Regions from separate parts of the Acidovorax sp. GW821-FHT10E04 genome, predicted to be linked through region 1. Evidence: predicted binding sites of a transcription regulator. Region 1 holds the regulator's gene; each other region holds the start of a gene.
What was found. The regulator sigma-54, encoded in region 1, starts transcription at its own class of promoters, with help from an activator protein. The targets are predictions, from matches to a motif close to TGGCANGNAANCTGCTTT.
Positions count from the first base shown of each region.

Region 2: AC07OC_RS15745 (circularly permuted type 2 ATP-grasp protein) is a predicted target of sigma-54. The motif match lies at 3,107-3,124, and genes of this name have one in related genera.
Region 3: nirB (nitrite reductase large subunit NirB) is a predicted target of sigma-54. The motif match lies at 2,317-2,334, and genes of this name have one in related genera.
Region 4: AC07OC_RS10225 (pilin) is a predicted target of sigma-54. The motif match lies at 2,335-2,352, and genes of this name have one in related genera.

Region 1 is NZ_JBWKMT010000008.1:30,178-35,283, forward strand. Features, by position in the region: gene AC07OC_RS22760 (thiol:disulfide interchange protein DsbA/DsbL) at 1-231, shown strand, start outside; gene lptA (lipopolysaccharide transport periplasmic protein LptA) at 442-1,098, shown strand; gene lptB (LPS export ABC transporter ATP-binding protein) at 1,095-1,880, shown strand; gene AC07OC_RS22775 (RNA polymerase factor sigma-54) at 1,969-3,558, shown strand; gene AC07OC_RS22780 (acyl-CoA thioesterase) at 3,650-4,132, shown strand; gene AC07OC_RS22785 (THUMP domain-containing class I SAM-dependent RNA methyltransferase) at 4,129-5,106, shown strand, end outside.
Region 2 is NZ_JBWKMT010000004.1:499,124-504,229, forward strand. Features, by position in the region: gene AC07OC_RS15735 (RidA family protein) at 1-324, opposite strand, end outside; gene AC07OC_RS15740 (DNA internalization-related competence protein ComEC/Rec2) at 481-3,030, shown strand; gene AC07OC_RS15745 (circularly permuted type 2 ATP-grasp protein) at 3,147-4,658, shown strand; gene AC07OC_RS15750 (alpha-E domain-containing protein) at 4,660-5,106, shown strand, end outside.
Region 3 is NZ_JBWKMT010000002.1:723,107-728,212, forward strand. Features, by position in the region: gene pheT (phenylalanine--tRNA ligase subunit beta) at 1-28, shown strand, start outside; gene AC07OC_RS08390 (integration host factor subunit alpha) at 52-378, shown strand; gene AC07OC_RS08395 (MerR family transcriptional regulator) at 476-910, shown strand; tRNA gene AC07OC_RS08400 (tRNA-Pro) at 941-1,017, shown strand; gene AC07OC_RS08405 (single-stranded DNA-binding protein) at 1,263-1,562, shown strand; gene AC07OC_RS08410 (hypothetical protein) at 1,743-1,946, opposite strand; gene nirB (nitrite reductase large subunit NirB) at 2,567-5,101, shown strand.
Region 4 is NZ_JBWKMT010000003.1:175,187-180,292, forward strand. Features, by position in the region: gene AC07OC_RS10215 (CHASE2 domain-containing protein) at 1-1,405, shown strand, start outside; gene AC07OC_RS10220 (MBL fold metallo-hydrolase) at 1,419-2,207, shown strand; gene AC07OC_RS10225 (pilin) at 2,414-2,977, shown strand; gene tfpZ (TfpX/TfpZ family type IV pilin accessory protein) at 3,036-3,809, shown strand; gene moaC (cyclic pyranopterin monophosphate synthase MoaC) at 3,902-4,381, opposite strand; gene AC07OC_RS10240 (M48 family metalloprotease) at 4,591-5,106, shown strand, end outside.

The DNA.
Region 1 (5,106 bases):
TGGGTGACCCAGCAGGGGGTCGATGCCGCCAAGTTCAAGGAGGTCTACGGCTCCTTCACCGTGTCCAACCAGGTGCGCCGTGCGTCGCAGCTGCAGGACGCGTATGGCGTGGAAGGCGTGCCTTCCATGGGCGTGGCCGGCAAGTACTACACCGATGGCACCATGGCCGGCAACATGCAGAACGTGCTGCAGGTGGTGGAGCACCTGGCCGCCACGGCGAAAAAGGGGTGACGCCTCCTTGAAGGAAGCGTGGCCCTCGTGAGCCGCCTTCCTGCCCAGGGGAACGCACCCGGCGGCCCGGCAGCGCCGGCTCCACGGGTGCAGGCGGCGGCTTCCAAGCGCCGACGGCCTCGGATGTCCCAAGAAGAAGCCCGCGGATGCGGGCTTTTTTCATGGCGCGCGCCGTGGGGTGGCTACAATGACCTGCAAGATTCGTGCCCTATGAACTACCGCATCCTCCCCCACCTCCTGCTTGTCGCCCTGGCCTGCCATCTGGGCGCGGCGCACGCCGAAAAGGCCGACCGCGCCAAGCCCATGAACATCGAGGCCGACGCCTTGCGACACGATGAGCTCAAGCAGACCAGCGTGTTCTCGGGCCGCGTGGTCATGACCAAGGGCTCCATCGTGCTGCGCGGCGCGCGGCTGGACGTGCGCCAGGACGCCGACGGCTACCAGTACGGCGTGGTCACGGCCGAGGCGGGCAAGCGGGCCTTCTTCCGCCAGAAGCGCGATACCGTGGCGGGGGCGCCGGACGAGTTCATCGAAGGCGAGAGCGAAGTCATCGAGTACGACGGCAAGGCCGACAACGTGCGCTTCATCACCCGCGCCGAACTGCGCCGCTACCGCGGGGCGGTCCTCAGCGACGAGATCACCGGCGCCGTGATCGTCTACAACAACCTCACCGATGTGTTCACCGTGGACGGCAAGCGCACCCCCGCGACCAATGCGGCGGGCGATGCGCCCGCGCCCGGCAGCCGGGTGCGCGCGGTGCTCGCGCCCAAGGACCCGCCCGCCGGTGCCGCCGCGCCGGAGGCCGCGCCCCCGGCATCGGCGCCGGTGCTGCGCCCCAGCAACAGCCTTGGCGGCGGCTCCAAGTGAGCGCGCAGCCCGTCAGCCCCGGTCCTGACACCCAGGCGGGCAGCCGCCTGGAGGTGCAGCACCTGGCCAAGTCGTATGGCAGCCGCAAGGTCGTCAAGGATGTGTCGCTGGTCGTGCAAAAGGGCGAGGTCGTGGGCCTGCTGGGGCCCAACGGCGCGGGCAAGACCACCTCGTTCTACATGATCGTGGGCCTGGTGCGCAGCGACGCGGGCGACATCCGCATCGACGGCCATTCGGTGGCCCACATGCCCATCCACCGCCGCTCGCGGCTGGGGCTGTCCTACCTGCCGCAGGAAGCCTCCATCTTCCGCAAGCTCACGGTCGAAGAGAACGTGCGCGCGGTGCTGGAGCTGCAGCGCGCGGACGACGACGGCAAGCCGCTGTCGCGCGAGGCCATCGAAGAGCGTCTCACGGCCTTGCTGCAGGAGCTGCGCGTGGACCACCTGCGGGCCTCGCCCGCCATGGCCCTGTCGGGCGGCGAGCGCCGCCGCGTCGAGATCGCCCGCGCGCTGGCCACGCAGCCGCGCTTCATCCTGCTGGACGAGCCCTTTGCGGGCATCGACCCCATCGCCGTGATCGAGATACAGCGCATCATCGGTTTTCTCAAGGCGCGCGGCATCGGCGTGCTCATCACCGACCACAACGTGCGCGAGACGCTGGGCATCTGCGACCACGCCTTCATCATCAGCGATGGCCAGGTGCTGGCCCAGGGCACGCCATCCGAGATCGTGGACAACGCCGAAGTGCGCCGGGTGTACCTGGGCGAACATTTCCGCATGTAGACATGGCCTCCACGCTTGTCACTTCGTGTACTGCGCTGCCCCCCGAGGGGGGCTTCGCGCCTTGGGGCGGCCCGGCGGCGCTCAATCAATGAAACCTGGACTCTCGCTGCGCGTCTCGCAGCATCTTGCATTGACCCCCCAACTTCAGCAGTCCATCCGGCTGCTGCAGTTGTCCACGCTGGAACTCTCGCAGGAAGTCGAGCAGATGCTCGACGAAAACCCGTTCCTCGAACGCAACGCCGACGAGGCGCCGCGCGAGGAGTTTGGCCTGGAAGCCGCCGATACGCCGGCCCAGGCCGACGACTACAGCGCGGATGATGCTATTTTTTCAGGAGCTACCAGCGCAAGCAGTACCAGCGCTGAGGCTCAAAATGATGCTGAAACTCCGAGCGCGGGCGCCGACGAGCCCGACTGGAGCGGCGACGGCACGGTGGAGATGGCGCCCAACGACGCCGAGTGGGGCGGCGACGCCCCCGCCCGCAACCGCAACGACGCCGAAGGCGACGAGGCCGACGCCACCGAGCTGGCCCGCACGCACGAATCGCTGACCGCCTTTTTGCACCGACAGGCGCTGGCGCTGCGCCTGTCCGAGATCGACCGCGCCGCGCTGCGCTTCCTGATCGAATCGCTCAACGACGACGGCTACCTGGAGGATCCGCTCGAAGAGCTGGCCATCAGCCTGGCCGGGCCCGACGACCTGGAGCAGATCGAGGAACTGGTGCACCGCTTCACCGTGGCACAGCGGCTGCTGCAGAGCCTGGAGCCCGTGGGCGTGGGCGCGCGCGGCCTGGCCGAGTGCCTGACGCTGCAGCTCAAGGCGCTGGCCGCCGACGAGGACAGCGACATCGACCCCGACACCGTGCAGACCGCGCTGCGCGTGTGCCAGCAGCCGCTGGAGATGCTGGCGCGGCGCGACGTGCGCCGCCTCACGCAGGCCTGCGGCGACAGCGAGGAGCGCACCCGCGCCGCCATGGCGCTGATCGCCCGGCTGGAGCCGCGCCCGGGGCGCCGCTTCGCCGACGTGGAGCGCAACATCATCATCCCCGACGTGATCGTGCGCAAGGCCGGGCGCGCCAATGGCCGCGACGGGCAGCACAACTTCATCGTGCAGCTCAACCCCGACGTGATGCCGCGCCTGCGCGTGCACGACATCTATGCCGGCGCCCTGCGCGGCCACAAGGGCGGCGAGGGCCACCAGGGCATGCAGCAGCGCCTGCAGGAGGCGCGCTGGTTCATCAAGAACATCCAGCAGCGCTTCGACACCATCCTGCGCGTCTCGCGCGCCATCGTGGAGCGGCAGAAGAACTTCTTCACCCACGGCGAACTCGCGATGCGCCCGCTGGTGCTGCGCGACATCGCCGACGAGCTGGGCCTGCACGAGTCCACCATCAGCCGCGTGACCACGGCCAAGTACATGGCCACGCCCATCGGCACCTACGAGCTCAAGTACTTCTTCGGCTCGGGCCTGGGCACCGAGACCGGCGGCAATGCGTCGAGCACCGCCGTGCGTGCCCTCATCAAGCAATTCGTGGCCGCCGAGAGCCCGACCAAGCCGCTGTCCGACAGCCAGATCGCCGAGATGCTCAAGGAGCAGGGCATCGAGTGCGCGCGCCGCACCGTCGCCAAGTACCGCGAGGCGCTCAAGATCGCGCCGGCGAATCTGCGCAAGGCGCTGTAGGCGCCGTGCGGGCGTGTGCACGGCGCATGCGCCTGGTGGCCCGTTTTTCCGCTCCGTTGCTGTCTTTCCCTCTTACTTCGCCACCCCGTCCATGGCCCGCATCGTCTTCGACCTTCCCGCGCACTTCGGTTTCGCCACCGAAATGCAGATCTACATCAGCCACGTCAACCAGGGCGGGCACCTGGACAACGCGCAGCTGCTGAGCCTCGTGTCCGAGGCCCGGGTGCGGTTTTTCCAGTCACTCGGCTACCCCGAGGCCGACGTGGGCGGGCTGTCCATCGTGGTCGGAGACATCGTGGCGCAGTACAAGTCCGAGGGGTTCCACGGCGAGACCATGCGCGTGGAGATGGCGCCTGCGGACTTCAACCGCTATGGGTTCGACCTGGTCTTTTGCATGACCGAGAAGACCTCGGGCCGCGAGGTGGCGCGCGGCAAGATCGGCATCGTTTTCATCGGCAAGGCCGGCCGCAAGGTGGCGCCGATCCCGGACTCCATCCGCCAGTTGCTGCTGGCCCGTGCGGGCACGCCGGATTCACACGCACTTTCCGAGCGCGTATCCTCACCATCGTCATGAATCAACTCCAACTTTTTCTCCCTTGCGCCGCCGGTGTGGAGGGCTTTCTGGCCGACGAGGTGCATGGCATCACCGGCCTCACGGGGCAAGACCTGCTGGTCGGCCGTGGCGGCGTGCTGCTGCGCGCGTCCTGGCGCGAGGCGCTGCTGCTCAACCTGCACAGCCGCCTGGCCCAGCGCGTGCTGGTGCAGCTGGCGCACCGCCCCTACCGCTCTGAAAACGACCTGTATGCCGCCGCCAGCGACGTGGCGTGGGAAATCTGGTTCACCACGCGCCAGACCTTCAAGGTCGAGGTGACGGCCCAGCACAGCCCGCTGCAGAGCCTCAACTTCGCAGGCCTCAAGGTCAAGGACGCCGTGGCCGACCGGTTTCGCGCCAAAAGCGGCGTGCGCCCCGATGTGAACACGCAGTGGCCCGACGTGCGCATCCACCTGCACCTGACCACGGAAGAAGCCACCATCTACATCGACACCTCCGGCGAGCCGCTGTTCAAGCGTGGCTGGCGCGAGGACAAGGGCGATGCCCCGCTGAAGGAAACCCTGGCCGCCGCCATGATCGCCGCCAGCGGCTGGGACCCGCACGGTGACAACCCCCAGCCGCTGTACGACCCCTGCTGCGGCAGCGGCACCATCGCCATCGAGGCCGCGCAGATCGCCTGTCGCATCCCGGCGGGCATGCTGCGCCGCTTTGCGTTCGAGAAACTGCTGCCCTACCAGGCCCATGTCTGGACTGCTATTAAAAATGAAGCTGAAGGCGCAATACAGACAAGCGCTGTGCCCATATTTGGCAGTGATGTGGCCCACCGCATGGTCGATTTTGCCCAGCGCAACGCCGAACGTGCGGGCGTGGCCGACGCCGTGCAACTGCGCGGTGGCGACGCCCTGCAGCGCATGCCGCCGTGCGACCAGCCCGGCGTGATGCTGCTGAACCCGCCCTATGGCGAGCGCATCGCCGCAGCCGGTGCCGCTGGCCAG
Region 2 (5,106 bases), on a different contig from region 1:
CAGATGCTGTTCGGTGTAGTCGCCCGTGGAGTTCACCAGGCTCATCAGCTTGACGATGCGCCGCACGCGGGTGAGGTCGCCGCCGCAGGCCGCCTGCAGGGTGCCCAGCAGGTCGATGGCCACCGCGCGGGCAGCCTGCTTGCCTTCGTCGGTGCCGATGTCGCGGCCGAACTGCGCCGCCCAGGGCTTGCCGTCCTTGCGCGCGATGTGGCCGCTCAGGAACACGAGATTGCCCGTCTGCACGTAGGGCACGTAGGCGGCCGCGGGCACCGACACGGGGGGCAGGGTGATGTTGAGTTCCTTCAGCTTGTCGTAAACGCTCATGGTCTTCCTCGGTATGAAGTCAGTGAAAGGGATGGTGGGACGGCCGGTGCGGCGCTGCCGGCCATGCTGGCGGCACCGGGGGTGGCCGCGAGTGTTACACAGCCCGGTGCGCGGAATCCAGCGGCAGCGGCCCTGGCGCCGCATTAGCATCAGCCCATGCCCGCCATAAGCACCACTAATGCGATTGCGCCAGCCCCCGCGGGCACGGTCGGCGCGGGCGCCGCGGCCCCCGTGCCCTGGCTGGTGCCCGCATTGTTGCTGGGGGCGGTATCGGGTGCTGCGCTGCAGTTGCAGCAGCCCGCGCTGTGGTCCGCGGCCGCCTATGCGGCGCTGCTGGTGGTGTCATGCGCGCTGGGGTGGTGCGCGCGCGCGGTCCACGGGCGCCCTCGTGCGGCGGCGGGGCGCGGGGCCCGCGCGGCGGCCACCGTGCTCGCGCTGTGCGCCGGCGCGCTGGCGATGTTCGCGGGGGCCGGGCTGCGGGCCGTGGACTACCTGGAAGAAGGCCTGGCGCCCGCGCTGGAAGGGCAGGACATCCGTGTCACCGGCGTGGTGGCCGCCATGCCGCAGGCCAACGAGGCCGGAACCCGGCTGCGCATGGACGTGGAGGCCGCGCGCCTGAACGGCTCCCCCGTGGCCCTGCCCACGCGCATCGAGGTGGCCTGGTACGGGGGGCCGTTCCTTGATCCCGGCGGAGCGGTGGACCTGCAGCGCCAGCCGCCCGCCTTGAAGGCGGGTGACCGCTGGGCGCTGACGGTGCGGCTGAAGGCTCCGCACGGGCTGCGCAACCCGCACGGGTTTGACTACGAACTGTGGATGTGGGAGCAGGGGGTGCAGGCCACGGGATATGTGCGCGCGGGCCCCAGGGATGAGCCTCCGGTGCATCTGCAATCGACCTGGCGGCATCCCGTGGAGCGGCTGCGGCAATCCGTGCGCGACGCGATCCTGGACCGCCTGGCCCGCGACGTGCACGGCGACGACCCCGCCCGCGCACGCATCGCGGGCGTGGTGGCGGCTTTGGTGACGGGTGACCAGCGTGCCATCGACCGTGCCGACTGGGACGTGTTCCGCGCCACGGGCGTCGCGCACCTCATGAGCATTTCGGGCCTTCACATCACGCTGTTCGCATGGCTGGCCGCGCTGGCGGTGGGGGCGTTGTGGCGAAGGTCCACGCGGCTGTGCCTGGCGGTGCCCGCGCCGTCCGCCGCGTTGGCCGCCGGGGTGGCGCTGGCCGCGGCGTACGCCGTTTTCAGCGGCTGGGGCGTGCCTGCGCAACGCACGGTGACCATGCTGGGCGCCATCGCCCTGCTGCAGCTGTGCGGCCGCCGCTGGCCGTGGCCGCAGGTGTGGCTGCTGGCGTGCGCGGCCGTGGTGGTGGCGGACCCCTGGGCGCTCGCGCAGGCAGGCTTCTGGCTCAGCTTTGTCGCCGTGGGTATCTTGTTTGCTACTAATTCAGTAGCTGATGGCGCTTATCCATCCAGCGTCAGGCAGCGTTTTCATGCCTTGGTGCGCGAGCAGTGGGTGGTGACGCTGGCCCTCACGCCCCTGACCCTGCTGCTGTTCGGCCAGGTGTCCGTGGTGGGCTTTGCCGCCAATCTGGTGGCGATTCCCTGGGTCACCCTGGTGGTCACTCCGCTGGCACTGGGCGGGGTGCTGTGGCCGCCGCTCTGGAGCCTGGCCGCCTTCGGCCTGCAGCCGCTGGCGGTACTGCTGCAATGGCTGGCGCAGTGGCCCTGGGCCGTGCTCCACATGCCCGCGGCGCCGCTGTGGGCCGGCGTGCTGGCCGTGGCCGGGGGGGCGCTTGTGGCCGCGAGGTTGCCCTGGCGTCTGCGGTGGCTGGCCCTTCCGCTGCTGTGGCCCGCGCTGTGCTGGCAGCCCGCGCGGCCGGCGGCGGGACAGTTCGAATTGCTGGCGGCGGACATCGGCCAGGGCAATGCGGTGCTGGTGCGCACCGCGACCCACACCCTGCTGTACGACGCAGGGCCGCGTTTCAGCCGCGAAAGCGACGCGGGCCACCGCGTGCTGGTGCCGCTGCTGCGGGCGCTGGGCGAGCGCGTGGACGTGCTCATGCTCAGCCACCGCGATGCCGACCACACGGGCGGCGCGGCGGCGGTGCTGGCCCAGCAGTCGGGGGCCGAACTCACTGGTTCGATCGAGGCTGGGCACACGCTGCAGGCACTGCGCCCCGTCAGGCCCTGCGTGGCGGGCCAGCGGTGGACATGGGATGGCGTGTCTTTCGAGGTGCTGCACCCGGGGGCGCAAGACGCCGCCGCGCCCACCGTCCGGCCCAACGCGCTCAGTTGCGTGCTGCGCATCGCGGCCGCCGCAGAAAAAGGGGAAACGGGCTCCGTTGCGCTGCTGGCCGGTGACATCGAGGCCGCCCAGGAGCAGGCCCTGCTGGCGCGGGGCGCCGCGGTGCAGGCCGACGTGCTGCTCGTGCCCCACCACGGGAGCAAGACCTCGTCCTCGCCGGCGTTTCTGGAGGCCGTGGCACCGCGCACTGCTTTGGTGCAGGCGGGATACCGCAACCGCTTTGGCCACCCTGCGGCCGAGGTGCTGCAGCGCTACCGGGAGCGGGGGATCCGGGTCGTGGAGTCGTCCCGCTGCGGGGCTGCCGCGTGGTCGTCGGCGCAACCCGCGCGGGTGGCGTGTGAACGCGACGTCGGCGCGCGGTACTGGCAGCATCGCATGGCACCGTGGCCGGAGTGATCTGCGGGCGCGGCGGGTCCGCCGGCCTGCCGATGCACGGGGCCCCGGAAAGATTTTGAGCTGGTTCGGGGAGTGCGGGCGTACAACTTGCTATCCTGACAGCAGGAGGCCAGTTCATGCAGAAATTTGACGAGATGTACGCCATGCTGCCTTTCGATGGCAGCGATGTGCGGGAACACTACAAGCGCTATGCGCAGTGGTTGAACAAACAGCCCCCTGACGTGATGCAGGCCCGCCGGGCCGAGGCCGAGATGATCTTCCGGCGCGTGGGCATCACCTTTGCCGTCTACGGCGCCAAGGATGAGGGCGGGGCGGGCAACGAGCGGCTGATCCCGTTCGACCTGATTCCCCGCATCATCCCGGCCCACGAGTGGAGCAGCATGCAGCAGGGGCTGGTGCAGCGGGTCACGGCCCTTAACCGCTTCATCCACGACGTGTACCACGGCCAGGACATCATCCGCGCCGGCATCGTGCCAGCCGATCTCATCCTCAACAATGCCCAGTACCGGCCGGAGATGGCCGGCGTGCAGGTGCCCAAGAACATCTACGCGCACATCGCCGGCATCGATATCGTGCGCGCCCCCAATGCACAGGGCGAGGGCGAGTACTACGTGCTGGAGGACAACCTGCGCGTGCCCAGCGGCGTGAGCTACATGCTCGAGAACCGCAAGATGATGATGCGGCTCTTCCCCGAGCTGTTCAGCCTGCACAAGGTGGCGCCGGTGGCGCATTACCCCGACATGCTGCTGGAGACCCTGCGCGCCAGCGCGCCCGCCACGGCCGACGAGCCCACGGTGGTGGTCCTGACACCCGGCATGCACAACAGCGCGTACTTCGAGCATGCCTTCCTGGCCCAGCAGATGGGCGTGGAGCTGGTCGAAGGGCAGGACCTCGTGGTCAAGGACAAGTTCGTCTACATGCGCACCACGCGCGGCCTGCAGCGGGTGGACGTGATCTACCGCCGCGTGGACGACGACTTCCTCGACCCGCAGGTGTTCCGCCGCAACTCCACGCTGGGCTGCCACGGCCTCATGGAGGCGTACCGCGCCGGCAATGTCGGCATCTGCAATGCGGTGGGCACGGGCGTGGCCGACGACAAGTCGGTCTACCCCTACGTGCCCGAGATGATCCGCTTCTACCTGGGCCAGGAGCCCATCCTGAAGAATGTGCCCACCTGGATGTGCCGCAAGCAGGACGACCTGCAGCACGTGCTGGCGAACCTGAAGGACCTGGTGGTCAAGGAAGTGCACGGCGCGGGCGGCTACGGCATGCTCATCGGCCCGGCGGCCACGCAGGCCGAGATCGAGGACTTCCGCCGCGCGCTGCTGGCCAACCCGGCAGGCTACATCGCGCAGCCCACGCTCAGCCTGTCCAGCTGCCCCACCTACGTGGAGAGCGGCATCGCGCCGCGCCACATCGACCTGCGCCCCTTCGTGCTCAGCGGCCGCGAGGTGCAGATGGTGGCGGGGGGGCTCACGCGCGTCGCGCTGCAGGAGGGTTCGCTGGTGGTGAATTCCTCGCAGGGCGGCGGGACAAAGGACACCTGGGTGCTGGGGGAGCACACCGCCGCGCCGGCGCTGCAGTCGCAATCCATGGGCGGCATGACGCAATCACAGGGAGGATTCTGAAATGCTGAGCCGCACCGCCGACCATCTGTTCTGGATGTCCAGGTACACCGAAAGGGCGGAAAACACCGCCCGCATGCTCAACGTGAGCTACGAAACCTCGCTGCTGCCCCAGTCCGCCGACGTGGCGCAGGAAGGCTGGGAAGGGCTGCTGTCCATCAGCGAGCTGATCCCGGCCTATGCCGCCAAGCATGGCAAGGTCACGCCGCAGCGCGTGCTCGAGTTCATGGTGCGCGACGGCGACAACCCCTCGTCCATCCTCTCGTGCCTGCGTGCCGCCCGCGAAAATGCGCGGGCCGTGCGTGGCGCCCTCACCACCGAGGTGTGGGAGACGCAGAACCAGACCTGGCTGGAACTGCACCGCCAGCTCGAAGGCAGCGCCTTCGAACGGGATCCGGGGCAGTTCTTCGAATGGGTGAAGTACCGCTCGCACCTGTCGCGCGGCGTGGTG
Region 3 (5,106 bases), on a different contig from region 1:
GCGCATGGGCGCACGGCTGCGTGTCTGATGATGTTCAAGGGAGCTGACGCCATGATCGAATTCGCCGTCGAAAGCCTGGAAACGCCAGCGCTGACCAAGGCACAACTGGCCGATCTGCTGTTTGACCAGATTGGCTTGAACAAGCGCGAGTCCAAGGACATGATCGACGCATTCTTCGACCTGATCTCGCAGAGCCTGGTGGAGGGCAAGGATGTGAAGTTGTCGGGTTTCGGCAACTTCCAGATTCGCACCAAGGCACCACGGCCCGGGCGCAACCCGCGCACGGGCGAGGCCATTCCGATCAAGGCACGCCGCGTGGTGACGTTTCACGCCAGCAGCAAACTCAAGGAACAGATCCAGACGGCTGCCGGATCGTGAATTTGTGCCGTTTTTGTGACCAGAATGTTGCCGATGACTGGCGGTCCGTGCGCGTCTGCAGTACGCTAGCTGGCTGACCGGTTTGAATCCACCACCCATGGGCACCCCCCTTCCTTCGATCCCCGCCAAGCGCTACTTCACGATTGGTGAGGTCGCGGAGCTTTGTGGCGTCAAGCCCCATGTATTGCGTTACTGGGAGCAGGAGTTCACTCAACTGCGCCCCATGAAGCGGCGTGGCAACCGGCGCTACTACCAGCATCATGAAGTGCTCATGATCCGCCGCATCCGGGATCTGCTCTATGACCAGGGATTCACCATCAGTGGCGCGCGCAATCGCCTGCAGGAGCTTGCGCATCCCGCCCGCGATGAGGCCGGGGCCGATGGCGCGATGAACGGGTTTGATTCCGAGATGCCCAGCATGCTGGTGGACAGCGCACGCGATCTTTCCATCGATGCGATGGGCATCACGCTGGACTCCAATGCGGTGCGCAAAGAATTATTTGAAATTCGGGCGCTACTTTCTCTGGGTTGACCTTTTTTCTGCATATAATCTAAGTCTTGTCGGCGTGTAGCGCAGCCTGGTAGCGCACTTGCATGGGGTGCAAGGGGTCGCGAGTTCGAATCCCGCCACGCCGACCATTGTTAGCAAAAGCCCAGAACCGAAAGGTTCTGGGCTTTTTTGCTTGGTCGCGGAAAAACATGCAACACGGCCTGGGGTGAAATGAAAGGCGGCTTGCTGCTGCGTGCTGTGCAGGCATGGTGGCGATACCGAGCCCCCGCTGATCAGCAGGCTCCCTGTCGAGGTAGTGCTGACATGTGGTCAGCCCGTGTTGCGGTTGCCCCCGCCAAAACCAAAGTAGCGGCTCGCCCCGCAAAGGACTCTCATGATCGATGGACTGGTGGCCGGCAGGCTGTATGGCGAGGCCGAGCGGCGTACTGACAAGGCCGGGAAGCCTTTTACCGTCTCCAAGGTGCGAGCAAGCACGGCGGATGGCGAGACGCTGTTCGTCAACGTGATTGCATTTGAGGCAGGGGTCTGCGCCTCCATGCACGCCCTGCGCGATGGAGACTCTGTGGCGCTGGCGGGAAGCATCACGCCAAGAGTCTGGACGGACAAGCAGGGAAACACGCGGCCCGCGCTGGACATGGTCGCGCACCGCCTGCTCACGCTGCACGGCGAATAAAAAACAAGGCGATGCAAAACTGATTCTGCGGCTCGCGCTCGCCGCGGCGTGACGTGCCAACGGGCGGTGCAAGAGGAGAGGGCGGGCGAGTCCGGCCGCCTGCCTGGGCGGTGCTTGCGACGGATACCCTGCCGCGCACGAAACAGCATTGAAAACGTGGCTGCTGCCAGGTCGCAGCGATCAGGTTGGTTTTTTGGGTGCTGGCTGGTCCTGCGCGAATCCCAGTGCCTTGAGTTCTTCTTCGCTCAGGTGCAGTTCCGTCAGCTCGGGTTGCCGCGCTTCGACCGTGCGCCTGCGTTCATAGTTGGTGGGCGGCCCTTTTTCCACTTGCCGGCGGTCTTTTCCGCTGCGCCTGTCCGCGCTGCCTCTGCGTTCCACGCTCATGTTGGTAGTCCTCATATAGGAAAAAAGCTCTGGGATTCCTGCCCTGGCTGGCCATCCTTTCAGGAGCACTGAACAGGTGTCCTGACCGGCCGGACTGCATCGTCTCAGTCTGCATGAGGCGGGCACGTTTGAAAAAGAAAGAATGGCAACAAACCAGCACACGGCACGCGTTCCAGGTACCAGAACTCCTGGCTGTCCCTGGGGCATTCCGACGCGGTCTGCCTGCGGCAATTTGTCCCAACCTGAGGCGATGCCCTGATTTGGTGATGGTTTGCACCGCATTGATGCGACTCCGTGCCGGCCGGGTCGCTGATGCCAACCCGCTTGCCCGCTCCTGGCGAGCGCTATGTGGCCGCAGGGGCTGAAAGGGCGGCATGGATATTGCGATCTACCGTTGCATGTCTGCCGGTGAAGCTGCCGTCGGACCGACCAACACCCTCCGCTAATGATGGCGGAACCCCCGGACGAGCGAGGCTATGAGCCTCTCGTGGGGTCGTTCCAATCCACACCCGTGCCGTTGCGGAGGGTGAGGTGCACTGGTTGCCTCCCTCGGGGCTGCCGATGCACAGCATCCCTGCACTTGCCCTCCGGGCGGCCCGGTCCATTGCAGGATCACTAGCATGAAAATCGTTCTCATTGGCCACGGCATGGTCGGCCACAAGTTCCTCGAAAGCCTGGCCGAGACCGGCATGACCGGCGTCGAGGTCACCGTGCTGTGCGAGGAGCCACGCCCCGCCTACGACCGGGTGCACCTCTCCGCCTTCTTCAGCGGCACCACGGCCGAGCAACTCTCCCTGGTCGAGCCCGGCTTCTTCGAGCGCACCGGCTTCACCCTGCGCCTAGCGGCGCGGGCCGCATCGGTGGACCGCCGCATTCGCACCGTGACCACGGTCGACGGCGAGGTGCTGCACTATGACAAGCTGGTGCTGGCCACTGGCTCCAACCCCTTCGTGCCCCAGGTGCCGGGGCGCGACCGCGACCACTGCTTCGTCTACCGCACCATCGAAGACCTGGAGGCCATGCAGGCCTCGGGCGCCAAATCCAAGACCGGCGTGGTTGTGGGCGGTGGTCTGCTGGGTCTGGAATGCGCCAAGGCGCTGCGCGACATGGGCCTGGAAACCCATGTGGTCGAGTTCGCCCCGCGCCTCATGGCCGTGCAGGTGGACGAGGGCGGCGGCCGCGTGCTGCGCGCCAAGATCGAGGAGCTGGGCGTGCAGGTGCACACCGGCCGCAACACCCAGGAGATCACCGATGGTGCCCGTGCGCGCCACCGCATGGTGTTTGCCGACGGCACCTGGCTGGAGACCGACATGATCGTCTTCTCCGCCGGCATCCGCCCGCGCGACGAACTGGCCCGCCAGAGCCTGCTGGCCATCGGCCCGCGCGGTGGCGTGGCCATCGACAGCGCCTGCCGTACCAGCGACCACGACGTCTACGCCATCGGCGAATGCGCGTCGTGGAACGAGCAGACCTTCGGCCTGGTAGCCCCCGGCTACGACATGGCCCGTGTGGCCGCCCGCCACATCGCAGGCGAGACCGACGCCGCCTTCGTCGGCGCCGACATGAGCACCAAGCTCAAGCTCATGGGCGTGGACGTGGCCAGCATCGGCGACGCCCATGCGAAAACGCCCCACAGCCGCACCTGCCAGTATGTGGACGAGCGCCGCCAGGTCTACAAGAAGATCGTCATCAGCGAAGACGGCAAGCAACTGCTGGGCGCCGTGCTGATTGGCGACGCCACCGAATACGGCACGCTGCTGCAGATGGCCCTGAACGGCATCACGCTGCCCGAGGACCCCGAGTTCCTGATCTTCCCGTCCAGCGATGGCAAGGCCAAACCCGGCCTGGGCGTGGGTACCCTGCCCGACACGGCACAGATCTGCTCGTGCAACAACGTCACCAAGGCCGGCATTTGCGAAGCCGTGGGCAATGGCGCCTGCACCATCGCCGAGATGAAGGCCTGCACCAAGGCCGGCGCCACCTGCGGCGGCTGCGTGCCCCTGGTCACCCAGGTCATGAAGGCCGAGATGGCGCGCCGTGGCATGGCCGTGAACAACCACATCTGCGAGCACTTCGCGTACTCGCGCCAGGAGATCTACCACCTGGTGCGCGTGGGCAACATCAGGAGCTTCGGCGAGCTGCTGGCCCAGCACGGCAAGGGCATGGGCTGCGACATCTGCAAGCCGGTGGCGGCCAGCGTGTTCGCCTCGTGCTGGAACGAGTTCGTGCTCAAGAAGGAGCTGGCCGGCCTGCAGGACAGCAATGACTACTACCTGGGCAACATCCAGAAGGACGGCACCTACTCGGTGGTGCCGCGCATGCCCGGTGGCGAGGTCACGCCCGACGGCCTGATCGCCGTGGGCCAGGTGGCCAAAAAGTACGGCCTGTACACCAAGGTCACCGGCGGTGCGCGGGTGGACATGTTCGGTGCGCGGCTGGAGCAGTTGCCGTTGATCTGGGAGGAGCTGATCACCGCCGGGTTCGAGTCCGGCCATGCCTACGGCAAGTCCCTGCGCACGGTCAAAAGCTGCGTGGGCTCGACCTGGTGCCGCTATGGCGTGGGCGACAGCGTGGGCCTGGCCGTGGAGCTGGAGAACCGCTACAAGGGCCTGCGTGCTCCGCACAAGATCAAGTTCGGCGTCTCGGGCTGCACGCGCGAATGCGCCGAGGCGCAGGGCAAGGACATCGGCATCATCGCCACCGAAAAGGGCTGGAACCTCTACATCTGCGGCAACGGCGGCATGAAGCCGCGCCATGCCGAGCTGTTCGCGTCCGACCTGTCCAAGGAAGACCTAGTGCGCATGATCGACCGGGTGCTGATGTTCTACGTGCGCACGGCCGACCGGCTGCAGCGCACCAGCACCTGGCGCGAGAACCTCGAAGGTGGCCTCGACTACCTCAAGGACGTGCTGCAAAAGGACAGCCTGGGTCTGTGCGCCGAGCTCGAATCGCAGATGCAGAACGTGGTCGATACCTACCAGTGCGAATGGAAGACCGCCGTGACCGACCCCGAGACGCGCAAGCGCTTCCGCTCGTTCGTGAACAGCGACAAGGCCGACGAGAACGTGCTCTTCGTCGAGGAGCGCGGCCAGATCCGCCCGGCCCGCGCGGAGGAGCGCGGCGCCAACGTCATCCCCATCCGCCAGGCCGCCTGACATGA
Region 4 (5,106 bases), on a different contig from region 1:
CCAGGATGGCCGCGCGCTGGCATTGGCCGTGGACGCCCAGCTCGCAACCCTCATCCCCTTTCGCGGCCCCGGGGATGTCGGCGGTGGGTCGTTCCGGTACATCTCCGCGTCCGACGTCCTGGAGGGCAAGCTCCCTTCCCATAGCCTGCAAGACCAACTGGTGCTGGTGGGCTCGACCACGCCCGGCTTGCTGGACCTGCGCGTGACCCCGGTGGGCCGCACCTACCCAGGCGTGGAGACGCACGCCAACATGCTCTCGGCCTTTCTGGACGGGAAAAGCATCGTGCGGCCAGACTACGCCGTGTACTTTGATGCCGTACAGCTGCTCATCGCAGGCCTTTTGCTGGCGGTGGCGCTTCCAGCGCTTTCGGCGACCTCCGCGGTCTTGCTCAGCCTTGGGACCGTCTCAGTCCTTGCCGCGCTCAATCTCTGGCTCTACCTCGCCCATGGCCTGGCCATGCCATTGGCTACCGTGGTGGTGATGGCGGTGTTCGCATTCGCCCTGAACATGGTCTACGGCTACTTTGTGGAAAGCCGCTCCAAGCGGGAACTGGCTGCGCTGTTTGGCACGTATGTGCCGCCGGAACTGGTGGACGAGATGGTCAAGCAGCCCGAGAAGTACAGCATGCAGGCGACCAACCAGGAGCTGACCGTGATGTTCTGCGACATGCGGGGGTTTACGGCCATGTCGGAACAGATGGAACCGCTGCAACTCCAAGCCCTGCTCAACGAGGTGTTCAGCCGGCTCACCCACATCATTCGCAGTCATCGCGGCACCATCGACAAGTACATGGGGGACTGCGTGATGGCGTTCTGGGGGGCGCCTGTGGCTACCCTAGAGCACGCCAATCTCGCAGTACATGCCGCGCTGGGCATGGCTGAGGCGGTGCGCCAACTGAACCAGGAGCACCAGAGCCGGGGCCTGCCGGCCATCGGCATTGGCATCGGACTGAACACCGGAACCATGTGTGTGGGCGACATGGGCTCCGACATCCGCCGCAGCTACACCGTGATTGGCGACGCGGTGAACTTGGGGTCGCGCCTGGAGGGCCTGTCAAAAATCTATGGTGTGGAAATTGTGGTCAGCGAGACGACCCGGGCCCAGGCCGTGCAGCACCAATGGCAGAAGCTGGACCAGGTGCGCGTGAAGGGCAAAGTACAAACCGTCGGCATCTACACGCCGTGGAGCCACGCGGCGCAGGCGCCCAAAATCCGCTGGGAACAGCTGCTGGCCACCTACCGCGCCCAGAACTGGGCCGAATGCCGTGAGCTGCTGCTGCAGCTGGCTGCGCAGCCAGAGTGCAACGCCACGCTGCACGCCCTGTACACACAGCGCGTCGAAGTTAGAGCGGTGTTACCCTACGATCCCCACTGGGACGGCGCCACCAACTTTGACAGTAAATAACCCCCCCGCTTCTTTGCACGTGCGCGTGCTTGGCTGCTCGGGCGCCATCGCCCAGGGCTGCCGCACCACATCCTTCCTGCTGGGTAAGCACATCCTCGTGGATGCAGGCACGGGTGTGGGCGACCTCACGCTGGATGAGATGCAGGCCATAGACCATGTGTTCTTGACCCACTCCCACCTGGACCATATCGCTGCACTGCCCCTCATGCTGGATGCGGTCTCCTCTCGGCGCACCTGTCCCGTCGAAGTGCACGCACTGCCCGAGACCCTGAACGCGCTGCGCCAGCACATCTTCAACAACGTCATCTGGCCGGATTTCACCCGCATCCCGACCGCCGAGACACCCTTCCTGCGGCTACAGCCCCTGGCCATCGGCGACCTGCTGAACCTGGCGGGTACCACGCTCGAAGTTCTCCCCGCCCGCCACAGCGTGCCCGCCGTGGGCTACGCCGCACGCGGCGCCACCGGCTGGTGGGTGTACAGCGGCGACACCGAAGGCCAAACACCAGGTTTCTGGGACCGCGTGAATGCTTTGCATCAATCCGGCGGCGGGGTGGCGGCCCTCTTCATCGAAACGGCTTTCAGCAACCGCGAGCAGGAGTTGGCACGCAAAAGCCAGCATTTATCTCCGCACACCCTTGCACGAGAACTGCTCGCTCTGAAGCCTGCAGCCCGGTTTCCCATCTACGTCACGCATGCCAAGCCACAGGAAAGCAAGCTCATCATGAGAGAAGTTTGCGCGCTGGAGCAGCGAGAGTTTCGGCTAATCGATTTACAAACGGTAACGGCACTGTATGTGTGAACATACACAACACTTTTGCAAGACAAAATTGTCGCACCTTGTCCAATAGTCTCGCCCTCCTAACAAGGGGTTGCCATTTGGGCGAGCTCGGTTGCCATTTTTGCAAGCTGATACAGCCAAATCATGCTGGCACAAAAACTGCTAGTCTCAGCATAACCCGCAGGCATCTCTGCGGGTACCGTTCACCCTACTCCAAGGAGAAATGTATGAAGCGTTTTGCACAAAAGGGGTTCACCCTGATCGAACTGATGATCGTGGTGGCCATTATCGGCATTCTGGCGGCTGTGGCTCTGCCTGCTTATCAGGATTACACGATTCGGTCGCGCATTACTGAAGGACTGGGCTTGACAGAACCGGCAAAAGCTCAATTGGCGTCGGAAGGTATGTCTTCTCTTGTGGATATGGGCATGGTGACATTTAACTGGAATGCTCAAGCTGGCGGTCTGGGCGCCACGTCCAAGTTTGTTACCTCCATTTTGTTTTCTGGAGCTCCCGGTGCCGCTGGTGGCGCTCAAACGGCAAATCCCGTGATCACCATTCTTTATAAACCAGCTGTGGGTGTTGTAGCAGGCGCAGACACCATTACCTTGACACCTTGGGTGCGTGATACCGCTGCAGGTCAGGCAGCTTTCGCTGCCGTTACCGCCGGTGTATCGGGTGTGCTTGACTGGGGTTGCGCTTCTAAATCCACGACTAGGGCTACTGCAGATGGTATCACCGTAGCAGCTGCATTGGTAGAAGCAAAGTACGCGCCCGCACAATGCCGTTAATTCGTTTTGCGGCATAAAAAGAGGGCGCTTCGGCGCTCTTTTTTTTGAGAAATAGCAAATGCACAAACAAAGAATCGTTGTGGCCTCCAAAGCCTTCGGCACTCACCTTATGCTGAGCGCACTCGTGGCACTATTAGTAGCCTACGTGGTCTTACGAGTGTGGTTTCCACACCCATTTGGCATGCTCGCTGGCGGTTTGCACCTTTTTTGGATATTGGTGGGTGTAGATGTAGTATGCGGACCGCTATTGACGGCTTTTCTATTTAATCCAGCCAAGTCGCGCCGTGAATTGGTATTGGATCTCTCCCTTGTAGCGCTGATACAGCTGGCCGCATTGAGCTACGGTCTCTATAGCATCAGCCAAGCACGCCCCGTAGTTCTGGCATTTGAAACAGACCGCATTGTGGCCGTGTCAGTTTCGCAAATAGACCCCGCTGATTTGCCCCAGGCTCCAGCCCCATTTCAAGCATTATCCTGGAGGGGCCCCGTATTATTGGGAACACGCAATGCAATTGGAGGCGATGAAAAACTGAAGAGCATCGAAATGTCGCTACAAGGTGTAGAGCCTAGTGCGCGTCCCGGCTGGTGGCAACCTTACGAAGACAGCCGCGTTGAAGTGCAACAGCGTATGAAAAAGCTGACGCTCATACGTGAACAGCAAAAACCTTCGGATCAGGCCAGCATTGATGCTGCCGTGCAAAAAACCGGTCTACCGATAGATCGAATCCATTATCTGCCTTTGACAAGCCAAAAGTCGCTGGACGCGTGGATTGTCCTACTAGACGCCGAGGCTCACATCGTTGGCTATGCGCCTGTGGGCGGGTTTGAGTGAGTTGAACGAGACGCAACCGACTACTGCTCGGCTTTGTCCACATGCTTTGCCGCAGTACGAATTCACTGACGCAGGACAGGCTGCGCGCCATCTCATGCTACAAGGCTACTGGACTTGCCTCCGTGCTTTTCCAGCACCCGGACACCGCCGATTTCCATCCCCTTGTCCACCGCCTTGCACATGTCATAGACAGTGAGCAACGCCACCTGCACCGCCGTCAGAGCCTCCATTTCCACTCCCGTCGGCCCCACAGTTTCAACGGTGGCCGTGCACTGAACAGCATGCTCTGCAGGCAGCAGTTCAAAGTCCACCGCCACCCGCGTGAGTGCCAGCGGGTGGCACAAAGGAATCAGCTCGCTGGTCCTCTTTGCGGCCATGATGCCTGCCAGACGGGCGACGCCTAGCACGTCGCCTTTCTTGGCAGTGCCTGACTCAATCAGCGACAGTGTCTGCGGCTGCATGTCAATGCGGCCTCTGGCGATGGCCACTCGGTGCGTTGCGGGCTTGCCGCCAACGTCCACCATATGGGCCTGTCCGTGGGCATCAAAGTGGGTCAATGGGGAGGTACTCATAGGTCAGGCAGGCACACTGGCTTACAACAGCGCGCAGAACATTCGAAGGGTCAAGGCATCATACGGGCATGCACACCATGATTTTGCTTTGCTTCGGAGAGCTGTCTGTGTTGAATTTTTGGAAAAAAAGAGCTCTAGCGTTTGCAAGGCAAGCGCTGTCAGTTTCTCTTTTTACAGCAATAGCAAGCCTTCTGACTCCAACCCTGGTCATGGCCCAAGCAGGCCTCCCCACCCTCGGCGACTCCAGCGACCTCACCACCAGCGCCGAGCGCCGCCTGGGTGACCGCATCATCCGCGAACTCTACCGGGATCCCGACTACATCGACGATCCTGTGATCGCGGACTATGTACAAGGCATATGGCGCCCGCTGATGGCTGCCGCCAAGGCACGCGGGGAACTTTCTTCCGAGCTGGATGAGCGCTTTGCCTGGGAAATCCTTCTGGGCCGGGACCGCACCGTCAATGCCTTCGCGCTGCCTGGGGGCTATCTGGGCCTGCACCTGGGGCTCGTCGGCGTTGTGACCAGCCGCGACGAACTGGCCTCTGTGCTGGCCCATGAACTCAGCCATGTCACCCAGCGCCATATCTCCCGCCTGGTCACCCAGCAAAGCAAACAGACGCCCCTGCTGCTGGGCGCGATGATTCTGGGTGCCCTGGCGGCCAGCAAGAACCCGGGTGCCACACAGGCGCTGGTGGTGGGTGGCCAGGCGCTGGCGATGCAGAAC